2 regions of the Vreelandella subglaciescola genome follow, and region 2 is predicted to be linked to the other one. Evidence: predicted binding sites of a transcription regulator. Region 2 holds the regulator's gene; the other holds the start of a gene.
What was found. Region 2 encodes LexA, which represses DNA repair genes until DNA is damaged. Its sites were predicted from a motif close to TACTGTNTANNTANACAGTA; they were not measured.

Region 1 (10,258 bases), 1.1 Mb from region 2:
GTTGGCCAGGGTCACTTGGGGCGTGGTGAAGTCGATCAGCACGTCGAAGTCGGCCGCGCAGGCGGCCAGGCTATCTACCGCCGCGATGCCTTTTTTGCCCACGCCGGCCAGTTCGCCGATATCCGCACCGGCGAGCGAGCTTCCCGGGGCGACAATGCCGGCCGCCAGAGTGGCGCCGGCGTCCTGTTCCACGGCGTTGACCAGGGTGCGGCCCATGCGGCCAGCGACGCCTACAATGGCAATTCGAGTCATGCGAGCTCCTGCGAGTCGTTGAGTAAAAAAACGCGATAAATTTGACGACAAGTATACCAAAGCCCGGCACCCACCGGTCTAGCGGGTTGCTCGCCCGTTGATCAGCAGCAGTACAATGGCGGTGATCACCAGCGCGCTGCCGGGCAGCCACACCCAGCTTATCTGTCCGGGCTCGCGGGCAAACAGCACCAGCATCGAGACAAACGGCACCAGATAGCCGTAGGCGGTGACCGCGCCGGGGGTCAGCGTGGCGGTGGCATGCTGCATCAGCCAGAAGGTCAGCGCGCTTGAGCACAGCCCCAGATACACCAGCAGCAGCGCATCCCGCGCCGTCATCGTGGCAAAGTCGCTTAGCGGTTCAACCGCGAGCCCCAGCGCGCCGATCAAAATGCCGCCAAGTGCCAGGCTCCAGAACGTGCGCACCGCGGCGGAGTCGGCCAGCCGGCCGCTGGCAAGCCCCCACTTGCTGATCACCGGGTACAGCGCCGAGGCGATGCAGCCAAGAAAAAACACCGCTTCGCCGCGGCCAAACTGCAGCGCGCCGCCCTGTAAAAACGCTTCGGCCAGCGCCAGCAGCAATGCCCCGCAGGCACCCAGCAGCAAAATGGCCGGCAGGCGCCACGCGAGACGTTCCACCCGAAGCAAAAGCCCCAGCCCGAAGGCGAGCAGCGGCACGGTGACGTACAGCGTGGCCATGGAAAGCGCCGTGGTGTGGTGTGCCGCCCAGAACATGGCGCTGAAAAAGCCCGCCAGGCATAGTCCCATCAGCGCGTAGAGCGGCAGCGCCCGCCACGCCGGCCAGAACTCTGCCGAGCGCTGGGCCAGCCACCAGAGTCCCGCGCAGGCAATGGCAAAGCGTAGCGCGGTCAGCAACAGCGGCGGCAGCTCGCCCAGCCAGCCGACCACGGGAAACGACAGCCCCACCAGCAGCGCCCATACCAGCATGCCGGCGTGCTCACTCATGCCACCGGTGAGGGTGTTGACGTCAGGCTGTTTCGCGCTCATTGCACGCTCCCGTATGGCAATCAACAAAAAAATGCCGGCACCCTGAGGTACCGGCATTGGTTCTCGCGCTGCGGCTCACTTGGCCTTTCAGGGCTTCATGTCCTCAAAGAACTTTTTCACACTGTCGAAAAAGCCGGTCTGCTTCGGCGAGTGGCTGTGGCTGTTGCTGCTGTTAAAGCTTTCCTGCAGCTTGCCCAGCAGGTCTTTCTGCTCGTCGTTCAGGTTCACCGGCGTTTCCAGCACAACCCTGCACAGCAGGTCGCCCGGCGCGCCGCCGCGTACCGGCTTCACGCCTTTGCCGCGCATGCGGAACAGCTTGCCGGTCTGAGTCTCGGCCGGAATCTTGAGCTTCACGCGGCCGTTGAGCGTCGGCACTTCAAGCTCTCCGCCCAGCGCGGCGTCAACAAAGTTGATCGGCACTTCACATTGCAGGTGCCGGCCTTCGCGCTCAAAGATCCGGTGCGGCTTGATCGCTACCTGAACGTACAGGTCGCCGGGCGGGCCACCGTTGATGCCGGCTTCGCCCTCGGCGTTGAGCCGGATACGGTCGCCCACGTCCACGCCGGCGGGAATCTTCACCGACAGCGTACGGGTCTCGCGCACGCGGCCATCGCCGTTACACTTGTGGCACGGCACCTTGATGTGCTCGCCGCCGCCGTGGCAGGTCGGGCAGGTTTGCTGCACGGCAAAAAAGCCCTGCTGCATGCGCACCTGGCCCATGCCCTGACAGGTCGGGCAGGTTTCCTTGGTCGAGCCGGGCTCGGCGCCGTCGCCGTCGCAGCGGTCACAGTTGATGTGACGCGGCACGCGGATATCCACGCTGGTGCCAGCCACGGCCTGCTCAAGATCGAGCTCAAGGTTGTAGCGCAGGTCGGAGCCGCGCGCCGGCGCATTGGGGCCGCGTCGCCGGCCGCCACCGCCGCCGAAGATATCGCCGAATACGTCTCCGAAAATATCGCTGAAGTCGCCGCCACCGGCGCCAAAACCACCACCGGCGCCGCCCTGGCCGTCTACGCCGGCGTGGCCGAACTGATCATAGGCGCCGCGTTTCTCGCCGTCGCCCAGAATTTCGTAGGCTTCGGATACCTCACGGAATTTCTCCGCCGAGGTGTCGTCGTCTGGGTTTCGATCGGGGTGATACTTTTGCGCCAGGCGGCGATAGGCCTTCTTGATCTCTTTCTGATCGGCCCCTTTATCGACCCCCAGGACTTCATAATAATCGCGCTTGGACATGGGTCCCACGCCTCCTGGTTAGCTCAAGCACTGGTTGGCTTGAAAGTGCGGCCTACGCAAACAGCAACGCGGGAGTTGCCTCCCGCGTCGCTGCTTGCCTTGGCAGAAAGAACGTTACGACTTTTTCTGGTCGTCGTTGACTTCTTCGTATTCGGCGTCAACCACGTCGTCTTCCTGCTTGGCGTTGGCGTCTTCAGCGCCTTCACCGTCGGCCTGCTGGCCTTCCTGCTGCTCAGCGTACATCTTCTGGGCCAGCTCACCGGAGGCTTCGGTCAGCGCGTCGAGCTTTTTCTGGATATCGTCCTGATCGTCACCTTTAACCGCTTCTTCAAGCTCGGTGATCGCGGTTTCGATCTTCTGCTTCTCGTCGTCGGTAGCCTTGTCGCCGGCTTCCTCGAGGGTCTTTTTGGTGGCGTGAATCATGCCGTCGGCCTGATTGCGCAGCGTGACCATTTCTTCGAACTTCTTGTCTTCGTCGGCGTTCGCCTCGGCGTCCTGCACCATCTGTTCGATTTCTTCATCGCTCAGACCGCTGGAGGCCTTGATCACGATCGACTGTTCCTTGCCGGTCGCCTTGTCTTTGGCCGAAACGTTGAGGATACCGTTGGCATCCAGATCAAATGCGACTTCGATCTGCGGCACGCCGCGCGGCGCCGGCGGAATGTCGGCCAGGTCAAAGCGACCCAGTGACTTGTTCTGCGACACTTGCTTGCGCTCACCCTGGATCGCGTGAATGGTCACGGCGGTCTGGTTGTCATCCGCGGTGGAGAAGGTTTGCGTCTTCTTCGTCGGGATGGTGGTGTTCTTGTCGATCAGCGGCGTCATCACGCCACCCATGGTCTCGATGCCCAGCGTCAGCGGGGTTACGTCGAGCAGCAGCACGTCCTTGACGTCGCCGCCGAGCACGCCGCCCTGAATCGCGGCGCCTACGGCCACGGCTTCATCGGGGTTGACGTCTTTGCGCGAGTCCTTGCCGAAGAAGTCAGCCACTTTGGACTGTACCTGCGGCATGCGCGTCTGACCGCCGACCAGAATCACGTCGTCGACCTCTGACGCCGACAGACCGGCATCCTTGAGCGCCATTTTGCACGGCGCGAGCGAGCGCTGAACCAGCTCTTCTACCAGCGCCTCAAGCTTGGCGCGCGTCACCTTGACGTTCAGGTGCTTGGGGCCGGTGTTGTCGGCGGTGATGTAGGGCAGGTTGACGTCGGTCTGCTGCGCGCTTGAAAGCTCGATCTTGGCTTTTTCAGCGGCTTCCTTGAGGCGCTGCATGGCGAGGTTGTCGCCGGCCAGATCGATGCCGCTGTCGGACTTGAACTGCTCGACCAGATAGTTGATCAGCGCCAGGTCGAAGTCTTCACCGCCAAGGAAGGTGTCGCCGTTGGTGGCCAGCACTTCAAACTGAGTTTCGCCGTCTACGTCAGCGACTTCGATAATCGAGATATCGAAGGTGCCGCCGCCGAGGTCATAAACCGCAATCGTGCGGTCACCGCGGGATTTGTCCATGCCGTAAGCCAGTGCGGCAGCGGTCGGCTCGTTGATGATGCGCTTAACTTCAAGACCGGCAATGCGGCCGGCGTCTTTGGTCGCCTGACGCTGGCTGTCGTTGAAGTAGGCCGGCACGGTAATAACCGCTTCAGTAACGGTTTCACCGAGGTAGTCTTCGGCGGTCTTCTTCATCTTCTTGAGAATTTCCGCGCTGACCTGCGGCGGCGCCATCTTTTCGCCCTTCACTTCAACCCAAGCGTCGCCGTTGTCGGCTGCGGCAATGGTGTAGGGCACCATCTTGATGTCTTTTTGTACCACGTCGTCCTTGAAACGACGGCCAATCAGGCGCTTGATGGCGTAAATGGTATTTTCCGGGTTGGTCACGGCTTGGCGCTTGGCCGCCTGACCCACAAGGATCTCACCGTCGTCGGTGTAGGCGACGATGGACGGCGTGGTGCGGCCGCCTTCGGCGTTTTCGATAACCTTGGGGCTGTCGCCGTCCAGTACAGACACGCAGGAGTTAGTGGTGCCCAGGTCAATCCCAATAATGCGTCCCATAGCAAAACCTCAAAATCGTTGGTGATAAATAATTGATGATAAAACGGTGCTGTGTAAGCGAGCGGTAAATACCGCCGGGATGCCCATATATCTGGGGGTCGCCGGCAGCATTTCAAGGGCTTTTTTTACCCCGTCAGTCGGCTTTTTTGCTGACCACGACCATCGCCGGGCGTGCCAGGCGGCCGTTAAGCACATAGCCCTTCTGGATCACGTCCATCACCGTGTTGGGCTCCATGTCGGGATTGGGCACCATGGTCATGGCCTCGTGCACCTGGGGGTCAAAGGGCTCGCCGTGAGGGTCCACCTGCTCAACGCCAAATTTTTCCAGCACGCCCAGCTGCATTTTCAGCGTCATGGAAACGCCTTCGCGGTGCACTTCAGTGGCGTCTTCGCCCATTGACTCGAGCGCTTTTTCCAGGCTATCGACAACCGGCAGCAGCTCCTTGACGAACTTTTCCAACGCGAACTTGCGCGCTTTCTCGCTTTCCTGCTCGGCACGGCGGCGCACGTTTTGCGCCTCGGCAGCGGTACGCAGCGCCTGATCCTTGGCATCCGCCAGGCTCTGCTCCAGCTCTTCCACCTTGGCAGCCAGCATTTCCGCTTCGGGATTATCGCTTGCGTCGTCGGTGTTGACGGTATCGCCTTCGTCGTCGATCAGGCTTTCCAGCTCGCCTTCAACCAGACGCTCTTCTGCCTGCTGCGCTTCTGCGGCATTTTCACCTTCAGGCGTCTGGACGTCGTCAAGCGGGGTCTGCGGTTCTTTAGCCATCGGTTGCTCCTAACAAGCCAGTGTGCGGTCGACAAAATACGTTTGTGGATATATGGGGGTCATGGACGCCATCTCAAGAGGAGTTTTCCACGAGTATTGAAGCGGCCTCCCGACTACTGTATAAAAAACAAGCATTGGATACCTATCCAGCCAACCCCCCAACGCTCGTTGCTCCGGCCACGCCCAGGAGGCTCTATGCTGACCCAGCTCGCGATCCAGGATTTCGCCATCGTCGACCGCCTGGAACTTGATATCAAAGGCGGCATGACCGCGATTACCGGGGAAACCGGTGCGGGTAAATCCATCCTGCTGGGGGCCCTGGGACTGTGCCTTGGCCAACGCGCCGACGCCGGCAGCGTGCGCCACGGCCGAGAGCGCGCTGATCTTTCCGCCCGCTTTGACATCACCCACCTGCCCGCTGCGCAAGCGTGGCTGGCCGAGCGCGACCTGCCCGTGGATGAGTGCCTGCTGCGCCGCGTGGTCAGCGCCGGCGGGCGTTCCAAGGCATGGATCAACGGCCAGCCGGCCGCGATCAGCGACTTGAAAGCGCTGGGCGAGCGGCTCATCCAGATTCACGGCCAGCACGCGCATCAGGCGCTGCTGCGCGAGGAAACCCACCTTGCGCTGCTGGACGACTACGCCGGCCTGAATACCGACGTTGATGGCGTCGCGGCAATATTCCGCGACTGGCAGAGCACGCGCCGGCAACTGCAAAAAATACGCGATCAGGGTGACGAGGCCGAGGCCAAACGCCAGCTGTTACATTATCAGGTGGAAGAGCTGGACCAGCTCGCGCTGGGCGACGACGAGCTACCCAGCCTTGAAGACGAACAGCAAACGCTGGCTCACGCCGACGACATTCTGCGCGACACCCAATTTGCCGCTGACTGCTGTGAAGGCGATAACGGTGGTGCCCTGGGGCTGTTGCACCAGGCGCACGGCCGGCTCAGCGAACTACCCGGCAGCGACAAGGGCGCGCTGGCCAACACCTTGACGATACTCGCCGACGCGCGCATTCAGCTGGAAGAAGCCGCCAGCGAGCTCAATCATCTGGCCGCCAACACCGAACTTGATCCCGAGCGGCTGGCCTTTGTTGAAACACGCCTGGGCGACGCCCACCGCATTGCGCGCAAGCATCACATCTCGCCCGATGAGCTGCCCGCGCTACATGCACGCCTGAGCGCCGAGCTTGATCAGCTCAACGCCAGCGGCGGCGACCTTGATACCCTGAGCGCCGACGTCGCGGCCCTGCGCGAACGCTACCGCCACGCGGCCAAAGCGCTGGGCGAAGCACGGTGCAAAGCCGCCGTGGGGCTGGGCGAAGAAGTGCAGCAGCAGCTGGCGTTTCTGGCCATGGACAAGGCGCGCTTCGAGGTCGTGCTTGAGCCGCGCGCCACGCCCGCCGCCGAAGGCCTTGAGCGCGTGCAATTTTTCATCAGCGCCAACCCCGGCCAGCCCGCACGGCCGCTGGCCAAAGTGGCCTCGGGCGGCGAGCTGTCACGGATCAGCCTCGCCATTCAGGTGGTCGCGGCCAACCACTCCACCATTCCCAGCCTGATATTCGACGAAGTGGACGTGGGCGTGTCCGGCGCCACGGCGGAAATTGTCGGCCAGCTGCTGCGCCGGCTGGGGGCAAACGGCCAGGTGATGACCGTGACCCATCTGCCTCAGGTGGCGGCGCAGGCGCACGCGCACCTGCATATCGAAAAGAGTGCCCGGCGCAACACCACGCGCACACAGATGGCGCTGCTCGACGAAGGCGGACGCATCAGCGAGCTGGCGCGCATGCTCGGCGGGGTCAACCTCTCCGACCAGACGCTGGCCCACGCCCGGGAAATGCTCAAGGCCAGCCAGCACCCGCCGCATTGAAGCAAACCAGTGAGCCAGCTCGGTGGGGATGCCGTCGCGCGGCGGAGCCGCCCTCCTACAACCAAACATAGCAATATCCAGGTTTTGTAGGAGGCCGGTTCACCGGGCGATGCAGGCCAAAGGCCTGCCGGGTTTGGTGGGGATGCGGTCGCGCGGCATAGCCGCCCTCCTACGGACCGAAGCGCCACACGGAATTGCGTAAGAGGCCGGTTCACCGGGCGATGCAGGCCAAAGGCCTGCCGGGTTTGGTGGGGATGCGGTCGCGCGGCATAGCCGCCCTCCTACGGACAGAGGAGCCACACGGAATTGCGTAAGAGGCCGGTTCACCGGGCGATCCGTCGCGCAGCGGCGGTGCAGGAGAGCAATCGCGCGGCATAGCCGCCTTTATGCGCGTTTTTTGGGTACTCCTACCAATACGCTACAACAAAAAAGGCCGCTTAAAAGCGGCCTTTTGGGTGTTGCGCGGTGCGTACGTTACAGCGTCAGCACCTTGTCGCCCCGGGCAATGCCCGAGACGCCGGTGCGGGCGACTTCGAGAATGCCCACCGGTGCCATGGCCTGCAAAAAGGCGTCCAGCTTGGTGGCATCGCCGGTGATCTGCACGGTGTACAGGCTCGGTGTGACATCAACCACCTGCGCGCGGAAGATGTCGGCGGTGCGCTTGACCTCGTCGCGCGCAGCACCCTGCGCCCGCACCTTGACCAGCATCAGCTCGCGCTCAATGTGGTTGCCCTCGGTCAGGTCAACCAGCTTGACCACGTCGATGAGCTTGTTCAGGTGCTTGGTGATCTGCTCGACCACGCGGTCATCGCCCACGGTGGTAACCGTGAGCCGCGACAGCGATTCGTCCTCGGTGGGCGCGACGTTCAGCGTTTCAATGTTGAAGTTGCGCTGCGAAAACAGACCGACCACACGCGACAGGGCACCCGGTTCGTTCTCCATCAGAATCGAGATGATATGACGCATTAGGTACGCTCCGTTTTAGACAGCAGCATGTCGCGCATGGAGCCTAACGGCACCTGCATCGGGTAGACGTGTTCAAAGGGATCAACTTTCACATCCAGAAACACCAGCTCGTTCTTGTCGGCAAATACGCGTTCAAGCGCCGGCGCCAGCTCCGCCAGGGTGTTTACCGTAATCGCGGTAAAGCCGTAGGCCTGGGTCAGCAGGTGAAAGTCGGGCATCGACTCCACATACGACTGCGCGTGGCGCGATTTGTAGTTCAAATCCTGCCACTGGCGCACCATGCCCAGCGAGGCATTGTTGAGGTTGATGATCTTGACCCCGATGCCAAACTGCTTACAGGTGGAAAACTCCTGCATCATCATCTGGAAGCTGCCTTCCCCGGTCACGCATATCACGTCGTCATCCGGGTAGTTCAGCTTGATGCCCATGGCCGCCGGAAAGCCGAAGCCCATGGTGCCAAGCCCGCCGGAAGTAACGAAGCGGTTGGGCTTGTCGAACTTGTAATACTGGGCGGCAAACATCTGGTGCTGGCCGACGTCGGTGGTTACGTAGGCCTCACCGCGGGTCGCTTCGCACAGCGCTTCGATGACTTCCTGAGGCTTTAACACCTCGCCCGGCTGAGAGGGCTCGTACAGCTTGCCGCCACGCGCGGCGCGCCAGCCTTCGACCTGCTGCCACCAGTCGGCAAGGGCATCCGGATTGGCGCTTTCCTTACCTTGCACCAGGCTGATCATCTCGTTGATGACGCTTGAAGCCGGCCCGACAATCGGCACGTCGGCGCGTATGGTCTTGGACACCGAGCTGGGGTCAATGTCGACGTGAATGATCTTGGCCGTGGGACAGAACTTCGAGACGTTGTTGGTCACGCGGTCGTCAAAGCGCGCGCCGATGGCAATGATCAAATCAGCGTGGTGCATCGCCATGTTCGACTCATAGGAACCGTGCATGCCCAGCCAGCCCAGGCACTGCTTATCGCTCTGCGGATAAGACCCAATGCCCATCAGCGTGGTAGTGATCGGGTAGCCGAGCGTTTGCACCAGATCCGTCAGCCCGTCGCTGGCTTTATCCAGCACCACGCCGCCGCCGGTATAAAACACCGGCCGCTTGGCCTTGAGCATCAATTCCACGGCTTTTTTGATCTGACCGGTGTGGCCACGCGTGACCGGGTTGTACGAGCGCATCTTGACCTTTTTGGGGTAGACGTACTCGTAGCGCTCGGTGGGCGCGGTCATATCCTTGGGGATATCCACAACCACCGGCCCCGGACGCCCTGTGGACGCCAGATAGTAGGCCTTTTTCAGCACGCCCGGAATCTCGGACGGATGCCGGATCGCAAAGCTGTGCTTGACGATCGGGCGGGTCACGCCAACGATGTCGGTTTCCTGAAAGGCATCTTCGCCAATCAGGTGGCTGGCTACCTGACCGCACAGCACCACCATGGGGATCGAGTCCATGTAGGCGGTAGCGATGCCGGTCACGGCGTTGGTTGCGCCGGGGCCCGAGGTCACCAGCACCGTGCCGGGCTTGCCCGAGGCGCGCGCGTAGCCGTCGGCCGCGTGGGTAGCCGCCTGTTCGTGCCGCACCAGAATGTGCTTGACCTTGTCCTGACGGAACAGCGCGTCATAAATATGCAGCGCCGCCCCGCCGGGGTAACCATAAATGTATTCAACGCCCTCATCTTGCAAGAAGCGGGCAATCATGTCTGCGCCGGAAAGCAATTCCACAGTGTTTCTCCCCTGGAGGTCTCGAGTGCTGTTGGCAGGCCGTATGCCTGTCATATCGAGTGCGGCGGTGTGCCGCTGCCGGATACGCCGGCACCTGATGCCAAACCCTGGCATTAGACCCGGTTGGGGTCTGCACTCTCTCACGGCGGGTCGCCGCGTCGGGGCGTTGGCCAGACCGGGCGGTTAGCCCAGATCCGGAAGTCCTTCGGCGGGTAAAGGCATCTTGACGCCTACCCTTCGCGCGGGAATAGGGGGTTGCCCGTGGGTTCCGCGCCCGCAAATCAGGAACCTTCAAGACTCCATTAGCCTCCCTGGCTTGTCAACCGCTGGGCCCGCAACGAACGAAAAACGGGCACAAAAAACCCTGCCGGCGCTGCCGGCAGGGTTTTCCCCG
Region 2 (10,258 bases):
TGGTGCAACACAAGCTGGGGCTGTTGCGCGAAGCTGACCTTAGTACCAAAAGCTTTCGCGAACTGGCCGGTGAGGTGGCCAAGCTGCTCACTTATGAAGCCACCCAGGGGCTGTCGCTGGAAGATCACGAGATTCAGGGCTGGAACGGCGAGCCGATCGCGACGCGGCGGCTAAAGGGCAAGAAGGTAACGGTAGTGCCGATTCTGCGCGCGGGGCTTGGCATGTTGGAAGGCGTGACCGATTTACTCCCCAGCGCACGGATTAGCGTTGTCGGCCTGTATCGCGATGAGGAAACCCTGCAGCCGGTGCCTTACTTCGACAAGTTCACCAACGATATCGAAGAGCGGCTGGCGATTGTCATTGATCCCATGCTGGCTACCGGCGGCTCAATGCTTGCCACCCTGGATATGCTGCGTCAGCGCGGCTGCAAGGAAATGAAAGTGATCGTGCTGGTCGCCGCTCCCGAAGGGATCGAGCGCGTACAGAAAGCCTATCCCGATATTGAAATTTACACCGCCTCGGTGGATGAGCGCCTCGATGAAAACGGCTATATCGTGCCCGGCCTTGGCGACGCCGGCGACAAGATTTTCGGTACCCGATAAGCGGTGCCCGTGTTAATTGCCCCTTGCGTTCGACGCCGGGGGCATTTTTTTGTCAAGCAAACGCCAACGCACGCCCGAACGGCGTTGGCGCAGGAGAAACAAGATGGGAAAAAGCCATAAGGTAGCGAGTGCTGCTGCTTCGGTCGAGTCCTGGCCAAAGCTGCTGTTAACCGGCGTGCAAATGCTCTTTGTCGCCTTTGGCTCGTTGGTGCTGGTGCCGTTGTTGACCGGCCTTTCGCCGAGCGTGGCGCTGTTTACCGCGGGCATCGGCACGCTGATCTTTCATTTCGTCACCCGTAACAGCGTGCCGGTGTTTCTGGCCTCGTCGTTTGCGTTTATCGCCCCTATTCAGGGCTCGGTGGCAAGCTTTGGCGTCTCGGATACGCTGGGCGGGCTGATGGCGGCAGGCCTTGCTTACGTAGCGGTGTCGCAGGCGGTACGCTTGAAAGGCACCGCCTGGCTGCACCGCTTGCTGCCCCCGATTGTGGTCGGGCCGGTGATCATGGTGATCGGGCTGGCACTGGCGCCGGTGGCGGTGAGCATGGCGACCGGTGAAACCAGTGATCACATCGGCTACGGCAGCGCGATCGTGTTGTCGATGGCGAGCCTGCTGGTGACGCTGGTACTTGCCGTATTCGGCCGTGGCCTGCTGCGGCTGGTGCCGATCATGGGCGGCATTGCCACCGGCTACGTGCTGGCGCTGCTGATGGGCGTGGTGGATTTCACCCCGATGACCAGTGCGAGCTGGGTGGCGCTGCCCGACTTTACCCTGCCGACGTTTCACTGGGCGGCGATGCTGTTCATGGTGCCGGTCATCATCGCGCCGGCGGTTGAGCACATCGGCGACATGGTGGCAATTGGGTCGGTGACGGGTAAAAACTATCTGGAAAAACCCGGCCTGCACCGCACGCTGCTGGGCGACGGGCTGGCGACCATGGCGGCGGCGCTGTTTGGCGGCCCGCCGAACACCACCTATTCCGAAGTCACCGGCGCGGTGACGCTGACGCGCGCGTTTAACCCGACCTACATGATTATCGCCGCGATCACCGCGATTGTGCTGGCGTTTGTGGCCAAGCTCGGGGCGTTTTTGCAGACCATTCCCGGCCCCGTGATGGGCGGTATCATGACGCTGCTGTTTGGCTCGATTGCGGTGGTGGGGATGAATACCCTGGTGCGCGCCGGGCACGCGCTGACCGCGCCGCGTAATCTGGTCGTGGTGTCGCTGATTCTTGTCTTTGGTATCGGCGGCATGCAGTTTGGCAACGGCCAGTTCACCCTGCAGGGGGTGAGTCTGGCCGCCGTGGTGGGGATTGTGCTTAACTGGGTGCTGCCTCGCGCAAGCGATGATGACTAACCGCGCGCTTTGATCAGGAGACACCATGTCAGCAACTGACCTTGACGTGCCGTTTCCGGTGCTTGCCGTGGCGGCATGGAGCGGGACGGGAAAGACAACGCTACTTGAGCAGCTGCTGCCGCTACTGCGCGACCGGGGGCTGAACGTCGGCGTGATCAAGCATGCCCACCATGCGTTTGACGTGGACAAGCCCGGCAAGGATAGCTACCGGCTGCGTAGCGCCGGCGCCGCGCCCATGCTGGTGGCTTCCCGCGAGCGCTTCGCGCTGATGCAGGAAACCCCCGGTCAGGCCGAGCCGGATTTGGCCCATTTACTTCAGATGATGGCGCTGCACGCGCCGGATCTGGTGATTGTAGAAGGCTTCAAGGCCTGGCCGCTGCCCAAGCTGGTGCTGTATCGCGACGGCGTGGGGGATCCGGCTATTTTCAAAGACCCTTGGGTACGCGCAGTGGCCCTCAAGATGGCAGACGAACACGTGCTTGACCAACATCATGCGACGTCCGGCATCAGCCGGCTTGATCTCGACGATACCTGCGCCATTGCGGGCTGGATAGCCCGCTTTGCAGCACAGTGGCGCGGCGCTGATGTTGGCCAGCCCCTCAACGCATAATGCCTGAACGGCGGGATGATACGGAAGGTGAAAACATGCAGTTGACGCATCTTAACGCGCACGGCGAAGCCAGCATGGTCGACGTGGGCGATAAAGAAGAAACCCGCCGCGAGGCCATCGCTTCGGGGCGCATCGTGATGCAGCCGGAAACCCTTGAGCTGCTGGTGGACGGTGCGCTACCCAAGGGCGACGTGATCGCCACGGCGCGTATCGCCGGTATCCAGGCGGCCAAACGTACCCACGAGCTGATTCCGCTGTGCCATTCGCTGGCGCTTTCCAAAGTGGCGCTGGAGTTTGATATAGACGTGGCGAACAGCTGTGTCCACGTTGAGGCGATGTGTCGCCTGACCGGCCGCACCGGGGTGGAAATGGAAGCGCTGACCGCCGTGTCGGTGGCGTGCCTGACGCTTTATGACATGTGCAAGGCGGTGGACAAGGACATGCGCATTGAGGCGGTGCAGCTGGAGCACAAAAGCGGCGGCCGGCGAGGCGTTTATCAGCGCAGCAGCGCTACACTGCCCATCGTGACGGGCGATAGCGCTACGCGTGAGGTGTCGCTGGGCGAGCGCTGTTATGCCCCCTGCGTGCGCGTCAAGTTTCTGGCTGAACTGCGCGAGCGGGTGGGTGAAAGTGAAGCGGTAGTGGCGCTGGATGACTTGGAAAACTGCGACGTGGCGGGCCTGAAGGCCACGCTGACGGCGCGCGACTCAGCGTTTGAGGCGCTGGGCGAACGGCGTATTCTGTGTGCCATTAATCAGGTCATGGCCAACGACAGCGCACGTATTACCGACGAAGACGAGGTGGCGTTTTTTCCACCCGTCACCGGGGGCTAGCATGGACGTTCACAAAGACATTCGCGTCAGCGTTCAGCGCGAACCGTTTAGCGGCGTCGATGACAGCCGCGAGCTTGGCCACGGGCGTACCGATATCGGGGCAGTGGTGTGTTTCACCGGTCTGGTGCGCGATTTCAACGAAACGCCCGATGTCACCGGGCTGACCCTGGAACACTACCCCGGTATGACCGAGCGCACGCTTGAAGAGATCGGCGAGCAAGCGTGGAAGCGCTGGCCGCTGAAGGGCGTGCGCATCGTTCACCGCGTGGGCTACATGGCGCCGGGCGACGGCATTGTGCGCGTTAGTGCAGCAAGCGCCCACCGGCGCGATGCCTTTGAGGCCTGCGATTTCATCATGGATTTTCTCAAAACCCGGGCGCCGTTCTGGAAAAAAGAACACGCCAGAAGCGGGGATTACTGGGTGAAGGAGCGCGCCACCGACTACGCTGATGCCGACCGCTGGGAGTCTTGATTTAGCCGTGACGTCGCGGGCTGGCGCTCAGCTAAAAGACGGCATCTCTGCCGCCATGATCTGCAAGTGGATGCTGGGCAGGTGCTGCATATGCTCGGCCAGCCAGCCCAGCAGGCACGGCTTCAGCGATTGGCGCAGTTCAGCCAGGGTGTCGGCGTGAATGGCGTCTAGCTGATCGTCCAGCCAGTCGCTGAAGCTGTCTTCATCCAGCGGGCTGGCGCCGGTGCTTTCGAGCATCAGCCGGCCGATGCGCGCCCAGCCGGTATCAGTGGCGGTGACTGGCAGGGCCAGATGCAGGCTGCCCCGGCGCCCGTGTGCGCTGGCGTCATCAAGCCCCGGGTGGGCCACCACGGCGTTCTGGCTGACAATACACGGCGGTTGCGGGTGGCGTGCTTCACGATGCAGGCCGTTTTCATCATAGCGGATCATGTCGCCGTTGAGCGGCGACAGAGGTGCATTGATGCCCAGCGACTCCGCGAGCTCCCGATGAACCTGCTGGTGGCGCGCTTCGCCGTGAACGGGGAGTAAATGCGTGGGTTTGATCCAGCTGTAAAGCGTTTTCAGCTCTTCCTGTGCGGGGTGGCCGGTGGCGTGAAGCGCGGGGCGATTGAACTCATCAAACAGCGTGACGCCGAGACGCTCAAGCCGCGTTTTAAGCCGCTCAATGGGGCGCTCGTTGCCGGGAATGGCTTTGGCCGAAAAAATCACGCTGTCGCCGGTGGCAAGCTCCATGTGCGGGTGTCGCCCCTGCGCCAGTCGTGTCAGCGCCGCGCGGGGCTCTCCCTGGCTACCCGTGGCGATAACCACCACTTCATGGGGCGGCAAATAGCCCAGATCGTGAATCGGCACCAGCGGCGGCAACTCTTCCAGATAGCCAAGCCCTCGGGCAACGCTGACCATGCGCTCCATTGAGCGCCCCATCAGGCTGATACGCCGTCCCGTCTGGTTGGCCGCACGCGCCACGGCCACAATGCGGGCAATGTTGCTGGCAAAGCAGGAAACCACCACGCGGCCCCGGCACTCGGCCAGCGTCTCGGCCAGCGCCCGGGCGACGTCGCCCTCACTGGCCGAATGCCCCGGTACCGGCGCGTTGGTGGAGTCACCGACGACAAGATCCACAGGCGCGAGCGCGCGGAACTGCTCGGCGTCCAGCGCTGGGCCAACGAGCGGGTCGGGGTCAAGCTTCCAGTCGCCGGTGTGCAGTACGCGCTGGCGCCCGGCGGCGATCATCAGCGCGCAGCTTTCCGGAATAGAGTGGGGCAGCGGCAGATAGCGCAGGGTAAAAGCCCCCGAGCTTAAGGCTTCTCCCGGCTCTATAACGCGAATGGCGTTAGGCGCAAGGCCATGTTCGGCAAATTTGAGGCGCAGCAACCCGGCGGCAAGCGGGGTGGCGTAAATCGGACACTGCCAGTGTGGCCATAGCCAAGCCACGGCACCGATGTGGTCTTCATGACCGTGGGTAATAAACAGCGCGCGGGGCGTAATGCCCAGCGTCCGGGGCGTCTCGAAATTGGGGACTTGCAGGGGTGTGTCGGGCAGGTCCTGACGGATCATCATGCCGCAGTCCACGGCAATCCACTCATCGGCATAGCCGTAAAGCGTCAGATTCATACCGATCTCGCCGCATCCGCCCAGCGGCAGCAGACGCAGGGGATGGCGGTGTCGGGGACGAACGGTAACGCGTGTGGGATCCATCGGGTATAAAATGCCTTGAAAGTAGGGCTTTACTATACGGGATTGCGGGGGCGGCTCACAATCGCCGGGGCGGTGGCGAGTGCGCTGCGTGCGGCTATCCGCTACACTGCGTCCGCCGTTTTTTTCGCTCATGTCCCGTTTTGATGCCACCTTGGCGTTAGCGGGGACGTCTCAGGCCGAGGTTGCTATGTCTTTTGCGCAAAGTGTGCTGTCGCCCTGGTTGCTGGTGCTGTGTGCCGCTGTTTCTCTTGCACTGCTGGCCTGGCTGATGACGCTCAGGCCCTGGCAGGCATTGGTCAACGATACCGCGCTTCAGCATCGCTGGCTGGCGGCAACGCTCGGCGTGGTGGTGCTGTGGCAGCTGCGTGCGCAAGCGGTTGACTGGCTGACGCTGCACCTGGTGTTTACCACGCTGCTATTGCTGCTGTTCAAAGCGCCGCTGGCGCTGGTGAGCAACGTGCTGGTCAACGTGGCGATGGTGGCCATCGGGCGCAACGACTGGACACTACTGGGCGTTAACGTGCTGGTCACGGGGATCGTGCCGGCCGTGGTGGTGGGGTTGGTCTGGCGATTTGTCGACCGCAAGCTGCCGGATAACATCATGCTGTTCATGTTTGTCTGCGGTTTTTTCGGCTCGGCGCTGGCCACATTGGCCGGCGGGCTCTCGGCCGTCGGCCTGATTCTCATTGGTAGCCAGGACGCTCATGCGATACTGCTGGCGAAAGAATACGCCCGGTTTTTGCCGCTGCTAATGCCGGCGGAAGCTTTTATTACCGGCATGTTGCTGATCATTTTGATGGTGTACCACCCGCACTGGGTGGCCACCTTCAACGATCAGCGCTATATCGATAGTCAATGAGATAGTCAATGACTAGCCCAGCGCCTGGCCGTTGCCACCGCGGATGACGCCAACGCCGACGCCTTCGATATCCAACGCCTGGGTGCGCAGGTCAATATCAATGGGGGGGAAGTCGGTGTTTTCGGCGGTGAGCTGAACGTGATGCCCCTGGCGTTGGAAACGTTTGACCGTGACGTCGTCGTCAATCCGGGCGACCACGATCTGCCCGTCACGAACGTGTTCGGTGCGGTGTACCGCGAGCAGATCGCCTTCCAGAATACCCACGTCTTTCATGGACAGCCCGCGTACGCGCAACAGGTAGTCGGCTTTGGGCGTGAAATATTCCGCCGGCAGCGGGCAGTAGCGGTCGATGTGCTCGGCGGCGAGTATCGGACTTCCAGCGGCGACTTCGCCGATAATCGGCAGCCCCTGAGAAGCGCTGTCGCTGTTGCCGACGGTGTCTATCGCTGATTCGACGGAGGCGTCCTGGGCGGGCAGGCGAATGCCGCGCGAGGTATTACGCACGATACGAATGGCGCCTTTGCGTTCCAGCGCGCGCAGGTGCTCTTCAGCGGCGTTGGGCGAGCGAAACCCCAGCGCCCGGGCGATTTCGGCACGGGTAGGAGGGTAGCCGTGATCGCCCATCGTCTTGACGATAAAGTCGTACACGTTTTGCTGACGTGCGGTTAATGCCTGCGCCATAGGAAGCTCCCGGATCGCAACAACCCCGCAGTGGTTGGCAGCGGGTTGCTAATGCAGAGGTTAATGGTGTGGTGATGGCTCATGTTGCGCCGGCGTTTTACCCCGGCGCGATTGTGGTTAAGTATACAGTATGGGGCTATGTCCAGTACATAGTCTGAAAATAGCGGTGCTATGGCCCGGTGCCTCGCTCTGCATACAGGCGCAACGGGACTGCCCGTACGTGAGAAAGATTGAGCCGCGTTTGGCCATGGCGTAATATTCCGCTATGTTTTAAACAGCCGTTTTGGGAGAGCGCCGTATGGCTCAGCCGGATACAATGACGCGCATCTTGGATACCGCCGAGGTGCTGTTTGCAGAGCGCGGCTTTGCCGAGACGTCGCTACGTCACATTACCAGCAAGGCCCAGGTGAACCTGGCTGCGGTCAACTACCACTTTGGCTCCAAGAAAGCGCTGATTCAGGCGGTTTTTTCGCGCTACCTTGATCCGTTTACGCTGCGTTTTCACGCTGCGCTTGACGCGCTGGAAGCTGAGCATAAAGGTCGGGTCATTCCGCTTGAAGCGCTGCTCGAAAGCATGGCTGCCACGGTGCTTGCCGTCCCCGCCGAGCGCAACAGCCTCAAGGTGTTCATGCGATTGCTGGGGCTTGCCTACAGCCAGGCACAGGGGCACCTGCGTCGCCATATCCAACAGCACTACGGCGATGTGTTTACCCGCTTTACCGAGCTGGTGCGCAAGGCTACGCCGGAGCTGCCCGACGCCGAGCGTTTCTGGCGGCTGCACTTTGTGCTGGGCACGGTGATTTTCACCCTGTCGGGGCTGGATGCGCTGAAAGACATTGCCGAAAAAGACTATGACGAACAGGTCACCACGCGCGACCTGGTCAGACGCCTGCGCCCGGTGGTGGTCGCGGCCATGAACGCGCCGCTGCCCGCCGAGGCGTAACCGCTCGGGCACGGTAGGCGAGTGGTCAGGATGCCGTGTCCAGCTGTTTCACAATGGCCTGATAGCTGGCTTCAGGAAACAGTAGCGCATTGATGGTGGCGGCATAAATGCGCCCGGAGTCGCGTAATTGCTCGATGCTTTCAGCGTCTTCGCTGGCACTCAAGTAGAAAAAATCGTGGCCTTCGATAAAGCCAGCCTTGAGCCGCTTGAAGGCACGAAAGGCCGTCCCTTTGGGATCCCCCCGGCTCCGATCGATTTCCTTCAGTGTCCAGGTGTCAGCGTAATGGGGCATGGAGTACCTATCGGTTTGGGCAACAGTTTTGGTAACTGTTGTGGTAATAGCTTTGGAGACAGGGCGGCCGGCGGTGTGATACTCAGCGCGGCCACGGAATACTCAGCATACCGCTTTATTTTAACGACTCGTAGGCCAGTCAGGATCAGGACCTTTATGCATACCCCGACACTGAGCGACCTTCCGCCGCAAAGCGCGGCATGGGTTGAAATTGATATTCACGACCAGTCGCTGACGCTGTGGCACGGGCAAACGCCAGGCCACCGCTGCCTGATTTCGACCGGCAAGGCCGGCACCGGCCAGAGTGAGGGCAGTGGACAAACGCCGCTGGGCTGGCACTATGTGCGCGCCGCCATTGGCGCCGATGCTCCCGACAACGCCGCCTTTCGTGGCCGGCGCGAAACCGGTGACGTCTACACCCCGGCGCTTGCCGCCAAACACCCCGAGCGCGACTGGGTTTTGAGCCGTATCCTGTGGCTGTGCGGGCTGGAAAAAGGCCACAACCGCGGCGGTCAGTTGGATTCCCAACGGCGCTATATTTATCTGCACGGCACGCCACCCGACGAGCCCATGGGCGTGCCCGCCTCTCACGGCTGCGTGCGCCTGCGCCTTGACGATCTACACTACTTATTCACCCAAGCGTCACCCGGCACGCCGGTCTGGCTGCACGATGGCTCGGTGTGAATAGTTCGGCGTGAATAGTTCGATGTATTGTGACAGCCGTCGATGATCGTCTAACATTACGCTCCCCTTTTGCAGGATCCTTGACGATGACTCAACCCCTAGGCCCGGTCATGCTTGACCTTGAAGGGCCAAGCCTTGGCGCTACCGAGGCGCGCCTGCTGCGCGAACCGGCGGTAGGCGGCGTCATTCTGTTTGCCCGCAACGTGGAAAACGCTGCGCAGGTCAGCCGGCTGTGCGCCGAAATTCGCCGCCAGCGCCCCGAGCTGCTGATTGCCATTGACCAGGAAGGCGGTCGCGTGCAGCGCATCAGGCAAGGCGTTACCCGCCTGCCACCGATGGCGCGGCTGGGCGAACGCTTTGTGGATTCGCCCCAAGAGGGCGCCTCACTGGCCAAAGATGCCGGCTGGCTACTGGGCATGGAAATGGCTGCCTGCGGGCTGGACATTACCTTTGCGCCGGTGCTCGACGTCGACTGCGGCCTTTCCAGCGTGATCGGCGATCGCAGCTTTGGCAGCGATCCGCAGGCCGTGGCGATCCTTGGCGAAGCATTCGTCATGGGACTGCACGAAGCCGGTATGGCGGCGGTGGGCAAGCATTTCCCCGGCCACGGCGGCGTGGCGGCGGATTCGCACGTGGCGCTGCCGGTAGACGAACGCCCGCTTGCCGAGCTTAAAGCGCACGATTTGGTGCCTTTTACGCACTTGGCGGGGCAGCTGGATGGCGTTATGCCGGCACACGTGATCTATCCCGATTTTGATGCGCGTCCGGCGGGCTTTTCGCCCAGCTGGCTGGGCATGCTGCGCGAATCGCTGGGCTTCAAGGGCTGCATTTTCTCCGATGACTTGAGCATGCGGGGCGCCCACGAAGCGGGCGGGCCAATAGAGCGCGCCGAGGCTGCGCTGAGTGCCGGCTGCGATATGCTGCTGGTGTGCAATGACCGCGACGCGGCGCGCGAGGTGGTCGCGGCTTACGCCGGCCAGCAAACCCGCCGGCCGGCCAAGCTGCGGTACGGCCGCGCCCGCCCCGAGCTGGAGGCGCTGGTCGCCCTTAACCGCTGGCGGCGTACCCACGCACGCCTTGAAGCACTGGCCGATGGCGGTGTTGATTCATAGCCGCGCGTGGCGATCGCTTTCTTTGACTCTATCTTTCCGATTTTTCGAACTCCCTGGATCCCGACATGGTAACGCTGGATAAACAAGCGCTTGAGTCTCGCGACTCGATGCGCGAGCTGAT

Region 1: a site for LexA is predicted at 5,420-5,439, ahead of recN (DNA repair protein RecN). Genes of this name have one in related genera too.

Annotation. Positions count from the first base shown of each region.
Region 1 covers NZ_LT670847.1:1,580,724-1,590,981, forward strand. Annotated here, with positions in the region: gene dapB (4-hydroxy-tetrahydrodipicolinate reductase) at 1-252, opposite strand, end outside; gene B5495_RS07335 (DMT family transporter) at 331-1,257, opposite strand; gene dnaJ (molecular chaperone DnaJ) at 1,345-2,490, opposite strand; gene dnaK (molecular chaperone DnaK) at 2,605-4,536, opposite strand; gene grpE (nucleotide exchange factor GrpE) at 4,670-5,305, opposite strand; gene recN (DNA repair protein RecN) at 5,501-7,174, shown strand; gene ilvN (acetolactate synthase small subunit) at 7,649-8,140, opposite strand; gene B5495_RS07365 (acetolactate synthase 3 large subunit) at 8,140-9,864, opposite strand.
Region 2 covers NZ_LT670847.1:507,259-517,516, reverse strand. Annotated here, with positions in the region: gene upp (uracil phosphoribosyltransferase) at 1-602, shown strand, start outside; gene B5495_RS02345 (uracil-xanthine permease family protein) at 706-1,956, shown strand; gene mobB (molybdopterin-guanine dinucleotide biosynthesis protein B) at 1,982-2,566, shown strand; gene moaC (cyclic pyranopterin monophosphate synthase MoaC) at 2,602-3,399, shown strand; gene moaE (molybdopterin synthase catalytic subunit MoaE) at 3,401-3,871, shown strand; gene B5495_RS02325 (ribonuclease J) at 3,899-5,482, opposite strand; gene B5495_RS02320 (energy-coupling factor ABC transporter permease) at 5,754-6,425, shown strand; gene lexA (transcriptional repressor LexA) at 6,438-7,106, opposite strand; gene B5495_RS02310 (TetR/AcrR family transcriptional regulator) at 7,405-8,049, shown strand; gene B5495_RS02305 (hypothetical protein) at 8,075-8,341, opposite strand; gene B5495_RS02300 (L,D-transpeptidase) at 8,498-9,025, shown strand; gene nagZ (beta-N-acetylhexosaminidase) at 9,112-10,137, shown strand; gene B5495_RS02290 (hypoxanthine-guanine phosphoribosyltransferase) at 10,203-10,258, shown strand, end outside.